3 regions of the Streptomyces sp. NBC_00690 genome follow, and region 1 is predicted to be linked to each of the others. Evidence: riboswitches for the same ligand, from Rfam matches in the RefSeq annotation. Region 1 holds a riboswitch; each other region holds the start of a gene.
The links. A riboswitch is a leader RNA that binds a small molecule or an ion and turns the genes downstream of it on or off. The one in region 1 is predicted to bind cyclic di-AMP.
Positions count from the first base shown of each region.

Region 2: linked by a shared signal. The riboswitch ahead of OID54_RS06380 (C40 family peptidase) and the one ahead of OID54_RS28340 (M23 family metallopeptidase) in region 1 are both predicted to bind cyclic di-AMP.
Region 3: linked by a shared signal. The riboswitch ahead of OID54_RS15840 (transglycosylase family protein) and the one ahead of OID54_RS28340 (M23 family metallopeptidase) in region 1 are both predicted to bind cyclic di-AMP.

Region 1 covers NZ_CP109009.1:6,461,383-6,467,901, forward strand. Annotated here, with positions in the region: gene OID54_RS28330 (M16 family metallopeptidase) at 1-635, shown strand, start outside; gene OID54_RS28335 (M16 family metallopeptidase) at 662-2,029, shown strand; cyclic di-AMP (ydaO/yuaA leader) riboswitch at 2,278-2,440, shown strand; gene OID54_RS28340 (M23 family metallopeptidase) at 2,453-3,343, shown strand; gene OID54_RS28345 (HPr family phosphocarrier protein) at 3,638-3,919, opposite strand; gene OID54_RS28350 (bifunctional acetate--CoA ligase family protein/GNAT family N-acetyltransferase) at 4,287-6,519, shown strand, end outside.
Region 2 covers NZ_CP109009.1:1,448,532-1,455,050, reverse strand. Annotated here, with positions in the region: gene bioB (biotin synthase BioB) at 1-1,008, opposite strand, end outside; gene OID54_RS06400 (8-amino-7-oxononanoate synthase) at 1,177-2,343, shown strand; gene OID54_RS06395 (DUF397 domain-containing protein) at 2,336-2,542, opposite strand; gene OID54_RS06390 (helix-turn-helix domain-containing protein) at 2,552-3,409, opposite strand; gene OID54_RS06385 (ATP-binding protein) at 3,660-4,091, shown strand; gene OID54_RS06380 (C40 family peptidase) at 4,265-4,741, opposite strand; cyclic di-AMP (ydaO/yuaA leader) riboswitch at 4,745-4,900, opposite strand; gene OID54_RS06375 (hypothetical protein) at 5,269-5,574, opposite strand; gene OID54_RS06370 (ATP-dependent Clp protease proteolytic subunit) at 5,580-6,227, opposite strand.
Region 3 covers NZ_CP109009.1:3,612,752-3,619,270, reverse strand. Annotated here, with positions in the region: gene OID54_RS15850 (cytochrome P450 family protein) at 1-965, shown strand, start outside; gene OID54_RS15845 (transglycosylase family protein) at 1,078-2,052, shown strand; cyclic di-AMP (ydaO/yuaA leader) riboswitch at 2,318-2,491, shown strand; gene OID54_RS15840 (transglycosylase family protein) at 2,496-3,194, shown strand; gene eno (phosphopyruvate hydratase) at 3,880-5,166, shown strand; gene OID54_RS15830 (FtsB family cell division protein) at 5,451-5,921, shown strand; gene OID54_RS15825 (DUF501 domain-containing protein) at 6,046-6,519, shown strand, end outside.

The sequences.
Region 1 (6,519 bases):
TGCCGGAGAACATCGGCAGGCAGCTGCGCGAGGTCATCGAGGAGGAAGTGCCCGCCCGCGCGCTGATGGCCGCCTACCGGCTGCCCCACGACGGCACCCGCGAGTGCGACGCCGTGGACATCGCGCTCACCATCCTCGGCGGCGGAGAGTCCTCCAGGCTCCACAACCGTCTGGTGCGCCGTGACCAGACGGCGGTGGCCGCAGGCTTCGGACTGCTGCGCCTGGCCGGAGCCCCGTCCCTGGGCTGGCTGGACGTCAAGACCTCCGGTGGAGTGGAGGTCCCGCAGATCGAGTCCGCCGTCGATGAGGAGCTCGCCCGCTTCGGCGAGGAGGGCCCCACCCCCGAGGAGATGGAGCGTGCTCAGGCCCAGCTGGAGCGCGAATGGCTGGACCGCCTCTCCACCGTCGCCGGCCGTGCCGATGAACTGTGCCGGTACGCGGTGCTCTTCGGCGACCCCCAGCTGGCGCTGACGGCCGTGGACCGCGTCCTGAGCGTCACCGCTGACGAGGTGCAGGCGATCGCCAAGGCCCGACTGCGCCCGGACAACAGGGCGGTGCTGGTGTACGAACCGGTGTCCGCGGAGCAGGACGCCGCGGACGAGCAGAACGACGCAGAAGAGGGGGCGGACCAGTGACCGATGCAGCGCAGGCGCTGACCACCATGGAGTTCCACCCGCAGCCCCAGCCGGGCGAGGCCAGGCCCTGGGCCTTCCCCGCTCCCGACCGGGGGACCCTGCCCAACGGTCTGACCGTGCTTCGCTGCCACCGCCCCGGCCAGCAGGTCGTGGCCGTGGAGATCTCCCTCGTCGCACCGCTGGACGCCGAGCCCGAGGGCCTGGACGGCGTGGCCACCATCATGGCGCGCGCCCTGTCGGAGGGCACCGACAAGCGTTCGGCCGAGGAGTTCGCGGCCGAGTTGGAGCGCTGCGGCGCCACGCTGGACGCCCACGCGGACCACGCCGGGGTCCGGGTTTCCCTGGAAGTGCCCGTGTCCCGGTTGCTGAAGGCGCTGGGGCTGCTCGCGGAGGCCCTGCGCGCGCCTGCGTTCGCCGACAGCGAGATCGAGCGGCTGGTACGCAACCGCCTGGACGAGATCCCGCACGAGTCGGCCAACCCGGGCCGACGGGCGGCCAAGGAGCTGTACAAGCAGCTCTTCCCGGCCACGCTGCGCATCTCGCGTCCTCGGCTCGGCACCGAGGAGACGGTCTCCCGGATCGACTCCGCGGCCGTGCGCGCCTTCTTCGATGCGCACGTGCGACCCGCCACCGCCACCGCGGTGGTCGTCGGTGACCTCACCGACGTCGATGTCGACGCCGTGCTCGCCGAAACCCTCGGCGACTGGTCGGGCGACAGCGGCGCGCCCCGTCCCGTCCCCGCGATCACCGGCGATGACCGCGGCCGGGTCGTCATCGTGGACCGGCCCGGTGCCGTGCAGACGCAACTGCTGATCGGCCGGGTCGGCGCGGACCGGCACGACCGGGTGTGGCCGGCGCAGGTCCTCGGTACGTACTGCCTGGGCGGCACCCTCACCTCGCGCCTGGACCGGGTGCTGCGGGAGGAGAAGGGCTACACGTACGGCGTCAGGGCCTTCGGGCAGGTCCTGCGGTCGACCGCCGACGGGACGGGTGCGTCCCTGCTGGGCATCAGCGGCTCGGTGGACACGCCCAACACCGGGCCGGCGCTCGACGATCTGTGGAAGGTGCTGCGCACCCTCGCTGCCGAGGGCCTGACGGACGCCGAGCGCGATGTCGCCGTCCAGAACCTGGTCGGGGTGGCTCCGCTGAAGTACGAGACCGCGGCTTCCGTGGCGAGCACGCTCGCCGACCAGGTGGAGCAGCACCTCGCGGATGACTACCAGGCCCAGTTGTATCTGCGGCTCGCCCAGACGGGCACCGTGGAGGCGACCGCCGCCGTGGTCAACGCCTTCCCCCAGGACCGGCTGGTCACGGTCCTGGTGGGCGATGCCGCGCAGATCGAGGAGCCGGTGCGGGCTCTCGGCATCGGAGAAGTGACCGTGGTGGCGGGCTGATTGACCGCTTCCGGTCGGACGGCCTGCCGTCTGCTGCAGGGCCCCGGTAGCCAGCTGGCGCCGGGGCCCCGCCGTGTCCCGGGAGTGCGAGCGACCCGAACAGGAAGGAAACCTGTCCGTTTTACGGGGAAGGCCACCGTCTCGACTGTGGCGTGGGCAACAAAAATGCCGGTCTGTTTGGCGCCTGGCGGTCCGTCCGCTTAGCGTCAGTGCGGCTGTTCGCGGGCAGTACGCCGCATCCGCGGCACGGACAGTCATCGCCGAGTCCCCGTCAGACGCGAGTCTGGGGAGCCGGGGACCCAGGTCCCTTGGGGTGAATCGGGTGCCTTCGCCACCGTGCGGAGGGACTCGTAGGAGACCTTCCTGCTCCGAACCCGTCAGCTAACCCGGTAGGCGAGAAGGAAGGAAAGGACCAGCCTCTACATGGCGCTCGCCCGTTCCACCGGGAGACACCGTGCCCCGGGCCGCAAGACGCGTACGAGTGCGGGATTCGCCTCCGCCGCGGCCCTCGCCACCACCGGAGTCGTCGGGACCCTGGCAGGTCCGGCCCTGGCCACCGATGACAGCTTTGCCGCCGATGCCGGCTCGGTCGCCACCCCCGATAGCCCCGATAGCACCGAGAGCGCTGAAGGCACCACCGCGGGTGCCACCCCGGTGACGATGGATGCGGCCGTGACCGGCTCGACCATCGTTCAGACGGCGCGTACCCAGCACACCCTGACGGCCCAGATGCTGTCCGCGCAGTCCTTGTCGGACGAGGTCGCCGACCAGGCCGTCATCCAAAAGCGCGAGGCACTGGCCCGGATGGAGGCGGCTGCGGAGGCCCGGCGCAAGGCCGAGGCCCGCGCCAACGAGATACGCGAGGCCAAGGAGCGTGCGGCCCGTGAGGCCGAGCGCCAGCGCTTGAACGCCTACCGGCTGCCGATCGCCGGATCCCACGTCACCACGGACTACCGTGCGGGTGGCTCGCAGTGGTCATCCGGCAGCCACTCCGGCATCGACTTCCACGCCTCCACGGGGACCCCGGTGGTGGCGGTGGGCGCGGGCACGGTCGTCGAAGCGGGCTGGGGCGGGGCGTACGGCTACAACGTCGTCCTCAAGATGAACGACGGTTCGTACACGCAGTACGGGCACTTGTCGTCGCTGAGTGTCTCCGTCGGTCGGAGCGTGATGCCGGGTGACCAACTCGGCCGCGCCGGCTCCACCGGCAATTCCACGGGGGCGCATCTGCACTTCGAGGCCCGGACGAGCGCGGACTACGGGTCGGACGTCAATCCGCTCGCGTATCTGCGCGCCCACGGTGTGAAGATCTGAACCGGGCCGCGCTGGCGGCCGGCGAGCGGTCGTCAGTGCGGGCGAGGTAGGCGCCAGCGCCTACCGACGGAATCCCACGGGGCCCTGAGCCCTCGGCTGGATCTGATGTCTCAAGGCATCCACAAGCACAGAAAGCCGCGGCCTCCCCGATCCGGGGATGCCGCGGCTTTGTTGCGTCCGACCCTGAGGGCCGGTGTCGCCAAGGGGTCGGTACCGCGGAGGGTCGTCCGCGGAGTGCGTCGGTCCGGTGGGGTGCCTGACCCGCGAGCGCCGGGGGTTCGGACGAGTGCCGGGTCAGACCGTCTCGGGAAGCTCGTCCAGGCCCTCGGCCACCAGCTTCGCCAGTCGGTCGAGCGCTTCGTCAGCGCCGGGTGCGTCGGAAGCGAGGACGATCTCCTCGCCGCCCTGCGCGCCCAGCCCGAGGACGGCGAGCATGGAGGCGGCATTGACCGGGGTGTCATCGACCTTGGCGATCGTCACGGGGACGCCGGAGGCCGTGGCGGCACGGACGAAGATGGAGGCGGGACGGGCGTGAAGGCCCTCGGCCCAGCCGACGTTGACGCGGCGCTCAGCCATGGTGTTGCCCTTCGAATTCAACGGTTGTCTAGACCAGTCTCTCACGCTGGTCCCTCCGGGAGCCGGCATCCCGACCTGTGGCGCGTGCCCCCAGGTCAGCGGCACAGGGCGGGATAAATCCCGTTCATTCGCACTGCTCAGCGCCTCCTGAATGTTGATCTTCCACAACTGCGGGGAGCCTCCCCTCGCTGGGCGAATCCACGACCGGGCCCCGACGTGCGCGCCGCCACCGCCCTTCGGCTCTTCGCAGGTGGGGCATCGCCCGCCCCGGGCCGGATGCCTCCCGGTCGCGCACCCCCGACGGTCCGCCCCCGCGGACTGTGCCGGGTAGCCCTCACGATCGGTCGGCGCGCTTTAGGCTTTCGGCATGCAGACCACGCCCGAGCACGCGTACCCCGATCACTGGGAAGCGGATGTGGTGCTGCGTGATGGCGCCACAGCGCGCATCAGACCCATCACCACCGAGGACGCGGACCGTTTGGTCAGCTTCTACGAACAGGTCTCGGACGAGTCCAAGTACTACCGTTTCTTCGCGCCCTACCCCCGGCTCTCCGCCAAGGACGTCCACCGGTTCACCCACCACGACTACGTGGACCGGGTGGGGCTCGCCGTCACCGTCGGCGGCGAGTTCATCGCCACCGTCCGCTACGACCGCATCGACTCCCGGGGCCGGCCCGCCAGCGCTCCCGCGGATGAGGCGGAGGTCGCGTTCCTGGTCCAGGACGCCCACCAGGGTCGAGGTGTGGCCTCCGCCCTGCTGGAGCACATCGCGGCGGTGGCCCGGGAGCGGGGGGTACGCCGTTTCGCGGCGGAGGTGCTTCCCGCCAACGCCAAGATGATCAAGGTGTTCCGGGATGCGGGCTACACCCAGAAGCGCAGCTTCGAGGACGGGTCCGTCCATCTGACCCTCGACCTCGAACCGACCGCCGAGTCCCTGGCCGTGCAGCGGGCGCGTGAACAACGGGCTGAGGCACGCTCCGTCCAGCGGCTGCTCGCACCCGGTTCGGTCGTCGTGATCGGCACCGGACGGTCGATCGGCGGGGTGGGCCGGGCGGTCCTGCGCAATCTCATCGGCTCCGGATACACCGGCCGTACCTATGCCGTGAACCGTTCCTTCCCTCCCGACCAGCGCGACGTCGACGGTGTTCCGGCCTTCCGATCCGTCGCGGAGATCGCCGCCGAGACCACCGAGGGCGTCGATCTGGCCGTCGTCGCGGTGCCCGCCGAACACGTACCGGACGTGGTCGCCGACTGCGGCGAGAACGGGGTGCGCGGGCTGATCGTGGTCTCCGCGGGATATGCCGAGAGCGGGCCGGAGGGACGGGATCGCCAACGCGATCTCGTACGACAGGCCCGCTCCTACGGCATGCGGATCATCGGGCCCAACTCCTTCGGCATCATCAGCACCGCAGAAGCCGTCCGTCTCAACGCCTCGCTCGCGCCCCACTCTCCGGCGCCGGGCCGCATCGGTCTGTTCACCCAGTCCGGCGCGATCGGCATGGCCCTGCTGTCGGGGCTCCACCGCCGCGGCGCCGGCCTCTCCACCTTCATCTCCTCCGGCAACCGTGCGGACGTGTCCGGGAACGACTTCCTCCAGTACTGGTACGAGGACCCCGAGACCGATGTCGTCCTGCTGTACCTCGAATCGATCGGCAACCCGCGCAAGTTCACCCGGCTTGCCCGGCGCACCGCGGCGGTCAAACCCGTCGTGGTCGTCAAGGGGGCTCGCCACAGCGGCAGCGAGCCGCCCGGTCACGCCGTCCCCGTCACCCGCATTCCCGACGCGGCCGTCGGCGCGCTGCTGCGCCAGGCGGGCGTGCTCCGCGTCGACACCGTCACCGAACTCGTCGACGCCGGCCTTCTCCTGGCCGGCCAACCGCTGCCCGCAGGTCCCAGGATCGCGATCCTGGGCAACTCGGAATCCCTTGGACTGCTGACCTACGACGCCTGCCTGACCGAAGGACTGCGCCCCCTGCCACCGCTCGACCTGACCACCGACGCCACCCCGGCCGACTTCGGGGCGGCGCTCACCCGGGCCCTCGCGGACGACGGCTGCGACGCGGTCGTGGTGACGGCGATCCCCTGGGTGGGGGACGACGGCGATCTTCGGGCAGGCGACGCCGAGGTCCTGGCCGCGGCCCTGAGTGAGGCGGCGGCTTCCGCCCCAGCGAAGCCGGTGGCCGTGGTCCATGTGGAACTCGGCGGTCTCTCCTCGGCACTGGCCGCGCTCCAGCCGCGCGCCACCGGCCGTCGGAGCGCGTCCGGTGGGACGGTCGGTGCTCCGGAAACCGTCCACCAGCCCGGGACCAGTGATGAGCGCTCCACGCCGACCGCTGGCACGGCCCACCCGGGTGGACAGGTCCCTGCCACGGGTGCCCCGGTCCCCACGAAGCACGAGACCGTGGTCGAAGGCTCGGGCGCGCCCGAGCCCGGGCGCCGCATCCCCACCTATCCGGCCGCCGAGCGTGCCGTCCGGGCCCTGTCCCAAGCCGTTTCCTACGCCCGCTGGCGACGGGACGCGGCCGAGCCGGGGAAGGTCCCGGCGTACGACGACATCGACGAGAGCGGTGCCGCCGCGCAGATCCACGACCTGCTCGGGG
Region 2 (6,519 bases), 5.0 Mb from region 1:
GCCCGCCCGGTGCTCGGGCAGTGTGGTCGTCCCCGCGCCCTCCACCTCGAAGCCGGCGTCCGCGATCATGTCCAGATCGGCCTGGCCCGCCTGGCCCTCGCTCGTCAGGTAGTCGCCGAGGAAGATGGAGTTCACCAGGTGCAGGGCGAGCGGCTGGAGGGACCTCAGATGGACCTCGCGCCCACCGGCCAACCGCACTTCCACGTCCGGGCAGACGAAGCGGACCATGGCGAGGATGCGGAGGCAGCGCTGCGGGGTGAGGTTCCACTCCTTCGCCAGGGGAGTGCCCTCGAAGGGGATGAGGAAGTTGACCGGCACCGAGTCGGGGTCGAGCTCGCGCAGTGCGAAGACCACGTCGACCAGGTCCTGATCGCTTTCGCCCATGCCGGCGATCAGACCGGAGCACGCCGACAGACCCGCGGCCTGAGCCTGTTGGACGGTGTCCACCCGGTCCTCATAGGTATGGGTGGTGGTGATCTGTCCGTACGTGCCTTCGGACGTGTTGAGGTTGTGGTTGTACGCATCGGCGCCGGCGTCCCGCAACCGCTCCGCCTGGCCCTGCGACAGCAGCCCGAGACAGGCGCAGACCTCGACGCCCTCGTTCTGCTCCTTGATCGCTTCGATCGTCCGGGAGACCCGGTCGACGTCCCGGTCCGTCGGACCGCGCCCGCTCGCGACCAGACAGACCCGCTTGGCTCCCCCGGCGACCCCGGCCGCCGCCGCCCCCGCGGCCTCGTCCGGCTTCAGCCAGGTGTACTTGAGGATCTCCGCCTTGGACCCGAGCCGCTGTGAACAGTACGAGCAGTCCTCCGGGCAGAGCCCCGACTTGAGGTTGACGAGGTAGTTCAGCTTCACCCGGCGGCCGAACCACTGGCGGCGCACATGGCCGGCTGCGGCCACCACGTCGAGCAGCTCGTCGTCCGTGGACGACAGTACGGCGAGGGCCTCTTCACGGGTCGGCAGCTCGCGCCGCAGCCCCTTCTCCACCAGCGTCTTCAGCAGGTCCATGGCGCAGATCCTGACGCACGGGGCAGCCAAGGCGAAAGGCCGAACCCCACAACAGACCCTTGCCGAGGTGTGTGCATGACCACACTCGTTCCAGGTGGGGGCCCGGTTAGGGTCTGTGCGCTGCCTACAAAAGGGCCCGCGCACGGCCTAGCGAAGGACCCGACCGTCATGATCACTCAGGACCCGTTTGGCTGGATCGACGAGGAGTCCCTCGACCGGGAGCGCATGGGGCTGACCCGTACGCTCCGTCCCCGGGCCCTCGACACCGACCTGCTGGACCTCGCGGGCAACGACTACCTGGGCTTGACCCGCCACCCGGAGGTCACCGGGGCCGCTGCCTCGGCAGCGCGCCGCTGGGGCGCGGGCGCCACCGGATCGCGGCTGGTCACCGGCAGCACCGAACTCCACGCCGAACTCGAAGGCGCACTCGCCTCCTTCTGCGGGTTCGAGGCGGCCCTCGTCCTGTCCTCCGGCTACGCCGCCAATCTCGCCGCGCTCACGGCACTGACCGCGAGTGGTTCCCTGCTCGTCTCGGACGCGGGCAACCACGCCTCCATAGTGGACGGGTGTCGACTCTCACGCGCACGGACGGCGATCGTGCCGCACGCGGATCCTCGGGCCGTGCGTATGGCGCTGGAGGCGTACGGCGACGGGCGGGCGCTGGTGGTCACCGATGCGGTGTTCTCCGTGGACGGCGACGCCGCCCCACTCGTCGATCTCGCGGAGATCTGTCGTTCGCGGGGGGCCGCCCTCCTCGTCGACGACGCCCACGGCTTCGGAGTCCTCGGCGCCGGCGGTCGGGGTGCGCTGAACGCCGCGGGGATCGCGGGTGAACGAGGGGTGGTCGCCACGCTCACCCTCTCCAAGGCCCTCGGGAGCCAGGGCGGTGCGGTCCTCGGGCCGGCCGATGTCATCGCCCATCTGATCAACACCGCGCGGACCTTCATCTTCGACACCGGGCTCGCGCCCGCCGCGGCCGGGGCCGCGCTGGCGTCCGTCCGGTTGCTGGAGCGGACGCCGGAGCTGGCCGGTCGGGTGCGTACGGTCGCCGAGACCCTGCACCGTCTGTTGACGGCACGGGGTCTGACGGCCGTACGCCCCGACGCCGCAGTGGTCTCGATCAAGGCACCGTCGCCACGGTCGGCGGTGGAGTGGGCGGCCGAGTGCCGAAGGGCGGGTCTCGCGGTGGGCTGTTTCCGTCCGCCGTCGGTCCCGGACGGTGTCTCGCGGATCAGACTGACGGCTCGCGCCGATCTGACCGATGAGCAGATCGCCTGGGCGGTGGACACGATCGCGCGGACCGCTCCGCTTCGCGCCCGGGACGCCGTCAGTTGATGCTGTCCGCCTCCACGGCGATCAGGAACCGGTACCACGCCTGCGGGGAGAAGTGCAGAGCTTCACGGGCCACGTCTTTGGAGTCCCGTACGGAAAGGGTGCGGTCGGGCAGTCGGGCGGCCTCGACACAGTTGTTCGCCGCCGTGCTGTGACTGCTGCGCCGCCAGGCTAAGCCGGGGTGGTCGATGTGATTGGACATGGAGCCTCCCTATGCGCCGACGCGGATGCCGGCGATGAGATCCAAGGATTCGACCGGTGACAGGGCGAGCGTCTGCATCGTTGCGAACGCGGTCCCGTACACCGCCAGATCCTCTGCCCGTTCGATATGAAGGCTACTCGCGAGGTGGTCGAGAACGACCACATCTAGATCAGAAGTGGTCGAAAAAGAGAAGATAACGAAAGAACCGGCCAGGCCCACATACTCCCCGGCCGAAAACGGCATGACCTGGAGCCGGACATGGGGGAGCACGGCCCAGTCCGCCAGTACCCGCAACTGTTCCTTCATTACCCGGGTGCCGCCGATCTCGCGCCGCAGCGCGGCCTCGTCGAGGATCACGCTCAGCTCAAGCGGATCGTCCCGCCGCAGGACCGCCTGACGCGTCATCCGCACCTCGACCAACTGATCGACGGTGTTCTCGGGCAGCTCTTCCAGGGTCGCCCGGGTGATCGCCCGGGCGTACTCGGCGGTCTGGAGCAGTCCGGGCACCACGGAGGTCTCCATCGAACGCACCCGGTTCGCCTGGGACTCCAGACTGATGAAGTCGCGGTACTCGGGCGGAAGCACGCCGCGGTAGGCGTGCCACCAGCCGCCGCCACCCCCGTCGGCGGCCCCCGCCAGGGTCTCCAGGAGGGTGCGCAACTGGGGGTCGGTCACGGTGTAGAGGTCGAGCAGCAGTCTGACGTCGTCCGGTTTGACGCCGCTGGCCCCCGTCTCGATCCGGCTCACCTTCGACTGGTGCCAGTCGGCGAGCTCTCCAGCGCGACGACTGGTGAGTCCGGACGCCAAGCGCAGCTTGCGGAGTTCCTCGCCCAATTGGCGGCGGCGCACCACGGGTCCTTGACGCATGGACGCTCCTTCCGGTTGATCTGTACGGGCCGTGTGGTCCGCCCGAGATCAAAGTCCCTGCGGGTCGCAAAATACGTTCTCGCGTCGCAGAGTTCACCGTATTGAGCGACAGATATATGCATATCTTGGGGGATCGGCCCCCCTCGCGGCACGATGAGTGGCACTCTGACGGCAGCGCAGTCCGTGGCCGCTCAAGCATCCCTCCGCTTCGAGTCGGAGCCCGGCCGCGGTGGGAAAGGGAAGCATCGCCATGGCAGATCACCAGGAAGCATCCGTCACTCTGCCGAGCGATCCCGCCTCGGTGTCGGTGGCGCGAAAGTTCGCCATCGACATCGTGACCGAGTGGGGCCTGCCGGCGCGGAGCGGCGAAGTGGACACGGTCCGGCTGATCGTCTCGGAGCTGACCACCAACGCCGTACAGCACACCTTCGGCCAGTCGCCCACCTTCACGCTGGAACTGAGGTTGGCGCGGGAGGAGGAGCTGATGGTGGGGGTGACGGACAGTCATCCGCGCTGGCCGCAACGGCTTCCCGCCGCCGTACGGCAAGACAACGGCCGAGGCATGGTGATCGTGCGCACCCTCATCGCGGAGTTCGGCGGAAAGCTGCACGTCACTCCGACGGACGAGGGGGGCAAGACCGTATGGGTCGCCCTTCCTTGGACCGCATCGGTGCCCGGTTGACGCCGGCCGCCGCAAGGAGGTCGGCTCGGTTGCGGCGTGGTGGTGTCGACCGGGCTCGGTGTCCGGTGCCGACGTCCGCTTCCAGCCGTTGACCTGACAGAGCTCCGCGCCGACCGCCGGGGGCCACACCCGGGGCCGGCGCGGATCGAGTACCAGGACTCAGCGCGGGATCGTCACCCCACGCGGCCGTACTTGACGCTCTTGGACCAGATCTTGTCCAACTTCACCCAGGACCCCGTCTTGGGGGAGTGCCAGATCTTTCCCTTACCTGCGTAGATGCCCACGTGGTAGACGTTCCGGCCGGAGTAGAAGAACACCAGGTCGCCGGCCTGACGCGCGGACGCAGAGATGCGGCGCGTCTTGTTGTACTGCTGCTGTGCGGTACGGGGGAGCTTCTTGCCGGCCTTCTTGTACGAGTAGAGCGTCAGCCCCGAGCAGTCGAAACGGGACGGTCCTACTGCGCCGTACTTGTAAGGGGCGCCCTTCTTGGATGCCGCCACCTTCAGTGCCGCGCCCGCGTGGCTCGACGCGGCGTGTGCCTCGGGTGTGCCGCCCGGTACGAGCAGCGACCCTCCGAGAGCGGCGAGGGTGAGAGCGGATACCGCTCCCGCCCGACCCAGCAGGAACGGGACGTTGTTCTGCGCACTCATGCGCGACCCTTCGTCAGCCGCCTGTGAAGGATGACCTGTCGGGTTCGGGCGGACGAAGGTGCCCGGTCGCTTTCGCGGCTTCACCCCAAGGAACGTCCGGAATTTCCGGGCGCCCCGTACTGCTTGGGTCCTCCACTCCTGCCGAAGCACTCCTGTCGACCAGTCGCCCCGGCGGCGGCAGGACTCGGCGTCCGCCCGGGCTGCCCCGCCGAGGTGACGGGGGCTTGTCGTCCCAGGGATCTTGACCCACGGCCTGTCAAATTGCCGAGCGGAAACGGCGATATGTGAGTTTTCACACCATTGGTCTGATCGGGTGGACATGCTCGTCGCGCGATCGGCCCTCGACAGGTGAGGATGCCCGCACCAGCACCGGAATAAGGCATTCCGTTCGACGCGTCATCCTTGTGCGCAACTCGACCGTAGCTGCTGGCTCTCCTGCGCGTACTTCAAATGGGGTAGCCCAACCACTACTCCTTTGGCGGTTGACGGTCTGGACGGAGGTCGTTCCGGCCCGCCGTCAGGGGTCGTTAGAGAGTTACGGAAGGGGGCAAAGTAACCCGAAGTGATCTGCGTTCGCCGTCGAGGATGCGCAGCGCGCGGGCGAGCGTCTGCACATGGACGTCGCTCTCGCCCCGTTGGTGCATCACGGTCAGCGCGTCCTTGAGAGCAACGGCCCGGGAGACCAGTGCCTGCGCGGCACGCAGCGCTCCATAGGTATGGGTGGAACGAGCGGGGTTGATGCGTCCGACCTGATCCACGACCGCGAGATAGGCGTCGATGAACTCGCCCTCGGCGCGGGTGAGAGCGGGCAAGGGAGGCAGTTCCGGAACCATCGCGGTCAACGGCTTCCGGGCCCGGACGGGGTGGCTCCGCGATTCATGATGACGTGGTCGACGAATCCGTACTCCTGGGCGGCTGTCGCGGTGAAGAAGGCGTCCCGTTCCAGATCCTCTGCGACCCGTGCCGGCTCCCGGCCGGTGTGGCGCGCCATCAGTGCGGTGAACTGCTCCCGCTGTCGCAGGAGTTCCTTCGCCTGGATGTCGAGATCGGAGAGCTGGCCGTGCTGCTCTCCCTCCGATGCGGGTTGCTTCAGGACGAGCCGGGCCCCGGGCAGGGCCATGCGCCTGCCCGGCGTGCCGGAGGCGAGCAAGAGGGCTGCCGTGGAGACGGCCTGACCGAGACAGACGGTCTCCACCTCGCAGATCACGCTCTGGATCGTGTCGTAGATCGCGGTCATCGCGCTGTACGAGCCGCCCGGGGAGTTGATGTACAGCGAGATGCACCGGTCGGGATCGGCGTGCTCCAAGTGGAGGAACTGCACGATGACGTCATTGGCCGCCGTGTCGTCGACATGGGTCCCGAGGAAGACGATGCGCTCCTCCAGCAGCTTCGCGTACGGGTCCAGGGTGCGGGTGCCCGTACTGGAGCGCTCGGTGAACTCCGGCAGTACATAACGGGCATTGGGGCTGGTGTGGTGGCTCTCCATGAGGTGCCTCTCCGAGGTCTCGATTCCAAGAAATGTACAGGACGTACATTATCGAGGGAGGGCTTGGCGGAGAGATGAGTTTCAGTCAGCTATGAAACATCGCGATTTCTTCACCTATGGGGCACGATTTCATCGCATACCCTTTGAAGTCGCAGATCCTTGAAGTCGCAGATCCTTGAGGGAGCGCGACCGGCTCTCTGGCAGGCCGCTCACTCCGGTGGTGCGTGAACCACCCTTGGAGAAGGCGTGGTGACGTATCGCCAGCAACCCCGGTCGCGCGGCCGGGTTGGTG
Region 3 (6,519 bases), 2.8 Mb from region 1:
ACATCGACCCGCCGGACCACACCCGACTGCGCCGGCTGGTGGCCAAGGCGTTCACTCCACGCCGGGTCGCGGCCTTCGCCCCCCGCGTCCAGGAGCTGACGGACCGCCTGATCGACTCCTTCGCGGAGAAAGGGGAGGCAGACCTCATTCACGACTTCGCCTTCCCGCTGCCGATCTATGCGATCTGCGATCTGCTCGGGGTCCCTGCCGAGGACCAGGACGACTTCCGCGACTGGGCCGGCATGATGATCCGGCACGGCGGCGGGCCGCGCGGCGGGGTCGCCCGATCGGTCAAGAAGATGCGGACCTATCTGGCCGAGCTGATCCATCGCAAGCGCGAAGATCCGGGCGACGATCTGATCTCGGGCCTCATCCGGGCCAGTGACCACGGCGAGCACCTCTCCGAGAACGAAGCCGCCGCGATGGCCTTCATTCTGCTGTTCGCCGGGTTCGAGACGACGGTCAACCTCATCGGCAACGGCGTCTACGCCCTACTGCGCCACCCCGAGCAACGCGAGCGCCTCCAGACCTCCCTTGCCGCGGGCGAAACCGGACTGTTGGAAACCGGAGTTGAGGAGCTCCTCCGATACGACGGACCCGTGGAGCTCGCCACCTGGCGATTCGCCACCGAGTCACTTGAGCTCGGTGGCAAGCGGATTGGCGCGGGCGACCCCGTGTTGGTGGTGCTTGCAGCGGCTGATCGGGACCCGGAGCGGTTCGCGGAGCCGAACGTCCTCGATCTTTCTCGACGTGACAATCAGCACCTCGGATACGGCCACGGCATCCACTACTGCCTCGGTGCGCCGCTCGCTCGACTTGAGGCCCAAACCGCGATCGCCACACTGCTGCGCAGGCTGCCCGATCTGCAACTCGCCGTGGATTCGTCAGATTTGCGCTGGCGTGGGGGTCTCATCATGCGTGGGCTGCGAACCCTTCCCGTTCAGTTCACATCCCGAAACATCTGACGGGCCGTCAAAAACGTGACATTGACGTAATCTCAGCTGCATCGACTTGTGACAGACGTTCGAGTGCGGCTACGTTCTGCGCGTCCTCAGCAGTCTCGCGAAAGGCAACCGCATGCTCTCCGGGAATGGTCGACATCGCCGACCCCGTCAGGCTCCTGCACTCGTCGTCGCCGCCGGGGTGACGGGATCCGCCATCGCGATCCCGCTCCTCGGCGCAACTTCGGCGTCGGCAGTCGAAGCCACCGCGTGGGACAAGGTCGCGGAGTGTGAGACCGGGGGCCTGTGGAGCGCGGACACCGGCAACGGCTTCTATGGCGGTCTCCAGATGTCACAGGAGACCTGGAAGGCGTTCGGCGGGACGCAGTACGCCTCCCGTGCGGACCTCGCCACCCCCGCGCAGCAGAAGGCCATCGCGGAGAAGGTCGTCGACTCCGAGGGCATTCGGCCCTGGAGGGCGTGCGCGACCCTCGCCGGGGTCGAGGTGGCCCTCGACCCCACCGAGGCGGCCACCGCTCCGGCGAAGCCCGCAGGGGAGCCGAAGCCCTCGGCGGAGCCCACGGAGATCCCGAAGCCGTCCGCTTCGACCGGCACCACTCCCGCCAAGGCTCCGGCGAAGACCCCGGCCCCGGCGAAGGGCACCCCGAGCAGTTCCGGGAAGGCGTCGCCGCAGTCCAGCCCGAAGCAGCCGGCCGACGCCACGGGCAAGCACCGTGGCGAGGCGTCGACGGAGTCCAAGCCCGCCGCTTCCGCCACCGCCGAATCGACGGGCTCGGCGTCGCCGACCGAGCCGGTCGGCGACGCCGGGACGCCGCGGGAGACCGGCAGCGCCCATCCCTCCCGGGGCGAGGACGCCCGCTCGGACCTCGGCACCACGGACGTGGGCGCCACGACCCCCGAGCAGCCCGGCACGGCCAGTGCCTCTCCCGGCTCGTACACCGTGCAGGCCGGCGACAACCTCTGGGTCATCGCCGAGAAGAACGAGTTGCCCGGTGGCTGGCCCGCGCTCTACGAGGCCAACAAGGAGACGGTCGGCGACGAACCCGATCTCATCCACCCTGGTCAGAGCCTCGACCTCGCCGCAAAGTAGCGGCTGTTAGCTATCGTTTGTCCCATTTTGACGAAGTGAGACAAGCGTCTCTTTGCCGTAGTTCGCTCACCCGGCCTGCCGGAATCCTGAGTTCCGCGCCTGACCTGCGGAAATGTAAACCGCATCCTTGGCGAGATGGGCGATTTCTCCCCGATGTTCGACTTTGAACATCGGGGAGAGTCATGCCTACGGTCTGAACCGCTCGCCACCGCGGGCACCGTCGACCGTCACGCCGAATCCTGCCGTCGGTCGGGGGGAGAACTCGTCGCGTAGAGCGCCGAAGGCAGGAGCGGGGGACCCAAGGTAAGTGCCGGTGAAGGCCGTTGGAGACGACGGTGGGAACCGGCTAGGGGTGAAGCCGTGCGCAAGGACGCACGGCCGGGCAACTCACTAGGCCCGAACCCGACAGCTCACCTCGTAGGCGTCGGTGAGGAGAAGACTCCATGCTGTTTTCGAGCAAGGCGAAGCACCGCCGCCCCAGCAAGGCCAGCCGACTCATGGCGCTCGCCGGTGTCACCGGTGTCGCCGTGGCCGCCCCGCTGATGGGCGCCACGTCCGCCAGCGCCGCCACCGCTTCCGAGTGGGACAAGGTCGCCCAGTGCGAGTCCGGCGGCAACTGGTCCATCAACACCGGCAACGGCTACTACGGCGGCCTCCAGTTCTCCGCCTCCACCTGGGCGGCGTTCGGCGGCACGAAGTACGCCTCCACCGCCGACCAGGCGTCCAAGTCCCAGCAGATCGAGATCGCCGAGAAGGTCCTCGACGGCCAGGGCAAGGGCGCATGGCCGTCCTGTGGCGTCGGCCTGTCCAACGCTGCGTACGGTGGCGGCGCGGCCGAGGCCCCGCAGCCCAAGGCCGAGCCCAAGAAGCAGGCGCCCAAGGCCGAGCCGAAGCAGGAGCAGGCCCAGCCGCAGCGCGGCGAGGTCCCCACCACCCGCTCCGAGCGCGCCGAGGCCCCCGCCAAGGCCAAGGGCTTCCAGAAGGGTGACGGCGAGTACCAGGTCAAGGCCGGCGACACCCTGAGCAAGATCGCGGACGCCGAGCAGGTCGAAGGCGGCTGGGAGAAGCTCTACGAGCTCAACAAGGACGTCATCAGCGACGCCGACGTCATCTACGTGGGCCAGCAGCTCCACCTGGGCTGAGCCCCAACGGGAACGGGTGCGCCCTGAGCTGACTTCCCGGTCGGGCCGATCGTCGACCGAGCCCCCACGAGGTCGCTCGGACCGACCGAAGCCCCCTCGGGCCACCCGCACCTTGTGCTCGGACCACTTCGGTGGAGCCCCCGAGCACGAGGGCCCGGGTTCCGCGCCGATCCATCTCCCCCCGGGATCGGCACCGGACCCGCCGCCCACCCCGGCAGTTCGCCGGGTGTCGTAGGACCGGCCGGCCGCCTTCTCCTGGCCGATCGCCCCCACACCCTGCGCCCTCGGTCGAGCCGCCCTTCGGCCCTTCCCCCGGGGCCCGAACCACCCCGGGTCGGTGCACTTCCCCCCCAAGTGCGCCGGCCCGGGGTTCTCCATATCTCCAGCCATGCCGTCCCCACCCATGCCGGGGCGGGCGGGCCGCTCATACGGGATTCCAGGCCGAGCAGTTCATACAGGCCGAGCAGTTCCCCCGAGCCCTGCGCACGACCGTGTGGACGGTGGTCGTGCTCCACCCGGTCCGCCCGTCCGCAGCCCGCCGCGCTACCCGACGGTAGCCCTGCCTATCAGGCCCCTTTTTCGTCCCAGGGGGCGGGCATCCGACGAACGGCACCCGCACGGCGGTTAGGCTCATGCCGCAAGGCCAAAGAGACCCTGCACCCCACGCGTCACATCCCAGAAGGAGATGCTCGTGCCGTCCATCGACGTCGTCGTAGCCCGGGAAATCCTGGACTCCCGAGGCAACCCCACCGTCGAGGTCGAGGTTGGCCTCGACGACGGCAGCACGGGTCGTGCTGCCGTTCCGTCCGGCGCCTCCACCGGCGCGTTCGAGGCTCTTGAGCTTCGCGACGGCGACCAGAACCGCTACCTGGGCAAGGGCGTCGAAAAGGCCGTCCTCGCCGTCATCGAGCAGATCGGCCCCGAGCTGGTCGGGTACGACGCCACCGAGCAGCGCCTGATCGACCAGGCGATGTTCGACCTCGACGCCACCCCCGACAAGTCCTCGCTCGGCGCCAACGCCATCCTCGGCGTGTCCCTGGCCGTGGCCCACGCCGCGTCCGAGGCGTCCGACCTGCCGCTCTTCCGCTACCTGGGCGGCCCGAACGCGCACCTGCTGCCCGTTCCGATGATGAACATCCTGAACGGCGGCTCGCACGCCGACTCCAACGTGGACATTCAGGAGTTCATGATCGCCCCGATCGGTGCGGAGTCCTTCTCGGAGGCGCTGCGCTGGGGCACCGAGGTCTACCACACGCTCAAGAAGGTCCTGAAGCAGAAGGGCCTGTCCACCGGTCTGGGCGACGAGGGCGGTTTCGCGCCGAACCTCGACTCCAACCGCGCCGCGCTTGACCTCATCCTTGAGGCCATCAAGGAGGCCGGCTACGTGCCCGGCAAGGACATCGGGCTCGCGCTCGACGTCGCCGCGTCCGAGTTCTACAAGGACGGCAAGTACGAGTTCGAGGGCAAGCCCCGCTCGGCCGCCGAGATGACCGAGTACTACGAGGAGCTCGTCGCCTCCTACCCGCTGGTCTCCATCGAGGACCCGCTGTATGAGGACGACTGGGCGGGCTGGAAGGTCCTCACCGAGAAGCTCGGCTCCAAGGTGCAGATCGTCGGTGACGACCTGTTCGTCACCAACCCGGAGCGGCTGTCCCGCGGCATCGACGAGGCCGCCGCGAACGCCCTCCTCGTGAAGGTGAACCAGATCGGTTCGCTGACCGAGACCCTGGACGCCGTGGAGCTCGCCCAGCGCAACGGCTTCAAGTGCATGATGTCCCACCGCTCCGGTGAGACCGAGGACGTGACCATCGCCGACCTGGCCGTCGCCACCAACTGCGGCCAGATCAAGACCGGCGCCCCGGCCCGTTCCGAGCGCGTCGCCAAGTACAACCAGCTGCTGCGCATCGAGGAGATCCTCGACGACGCCGCGGTGTACGCCGGACGCAGCGCGTTCCCCCGCTTCAAGGACTGAGTGCCCTCGGCGACCTCAGCCCCGCCGCACGGGCTGAGGCATGCTGAGGCGTCCTCGGTCGCGGGCAGCGGCCGGATCGGCCGCTGCCCCGCCAGTCTCCCTACGTCCCCGGCCACGGTCCCGTACCGTGTCCGGGGACGTAGGCACATGGCGGGCCCATCGGCCCCGGGCAGCAATCACCTCCGTACGCACCCGTCGTACGGAACGGACGGTCCCGTCACAACGGACGGGTCCGGGACGGCAGCCGTACGACACGGGTCACGGAGCAGGGGAGGCGGGACGACATGGCCGGGAAGAATCGCGACCGGTTCTCCACCGCGACCAGGCTGCGGCTGCTCGGCGAGCAGACCGCCGCCCGCGTCTACCGCTCCCAGACCAAGCGGCAGGCCCGCAGGTCCCGGCTCACCGGAAGGGCGGCCTTCCTCGCCCTCGTGGTGTGCTCGCTGATCGTCGCCCTGGCCTATCCCATGCGCCAGTACGTGTCCCAACGCGGCGACATGTCCGATCAGCGCGACCGCATGGCCGAGGCGGAGCAGCACGTCGAGCGACTGCGGGACGAGAAGGCACGCCTCCAAGACGATGCGTACATCCGGCGTCTCGCCCGGGAGCACCTGCACTACGTGCTGCCGGGGGAGCGGGGATACACGATGATCGACCCCGAGAACGCCGAGCAGGAACGCGGCCGGGACGACGCAGCCGACCGGCCCTGGTACTCCAATGTCTGGGACGGCGTCGACTCCGCGGACCGCGGCTGACGCGCGCATCTGCGAACCTGGTACGTCCCGGCGGCCCGGACGGGTCCGTGGCCGCGATCTCCACCCTGAGCCCGTAGGACTCGTAGAACCGTTAGACCGTAGAACCGTTAGAGCCAAGGCAGGCATGGAAACCCCTCCTCCCCACACCGACCCGACCGAGCCCACCGACGCGGACATCGCAGCGTTCAAGGAGCAGCTCGGCCGGCCGCCGCGCGGACTGCGCGCCATCGCGCACCGCTGCCCCTGCGGCCAACCCGACGTCGTCGAGACCGCACCCCGGCTGCCCGACGGCACCCCCTTCCCGACGCTGTACTACCTGACCTGCCCGCGGGCCGCATCGGCGATCGGCACGCTGGAGGCGAATGGCGTGATGAAGGAGATGACCGAGCGGCTGGAGAGCGACCCCGCACTGGCGGCGTCCTACCGCGCCGCCCATGACGACTACATCCAGCGCCGCGACGCCATCGAGGTGCTCCAGGGCTTCCCCAGCGCCGGCGGCATGCCGGACCGGGTGAAGTGCCTCCACGTCCTGGTGGGACATTCGCTGGCGGCGGGCCCCGGGGTGAATCCGCTCGGGGACGAGACGATCGCCCTGCTG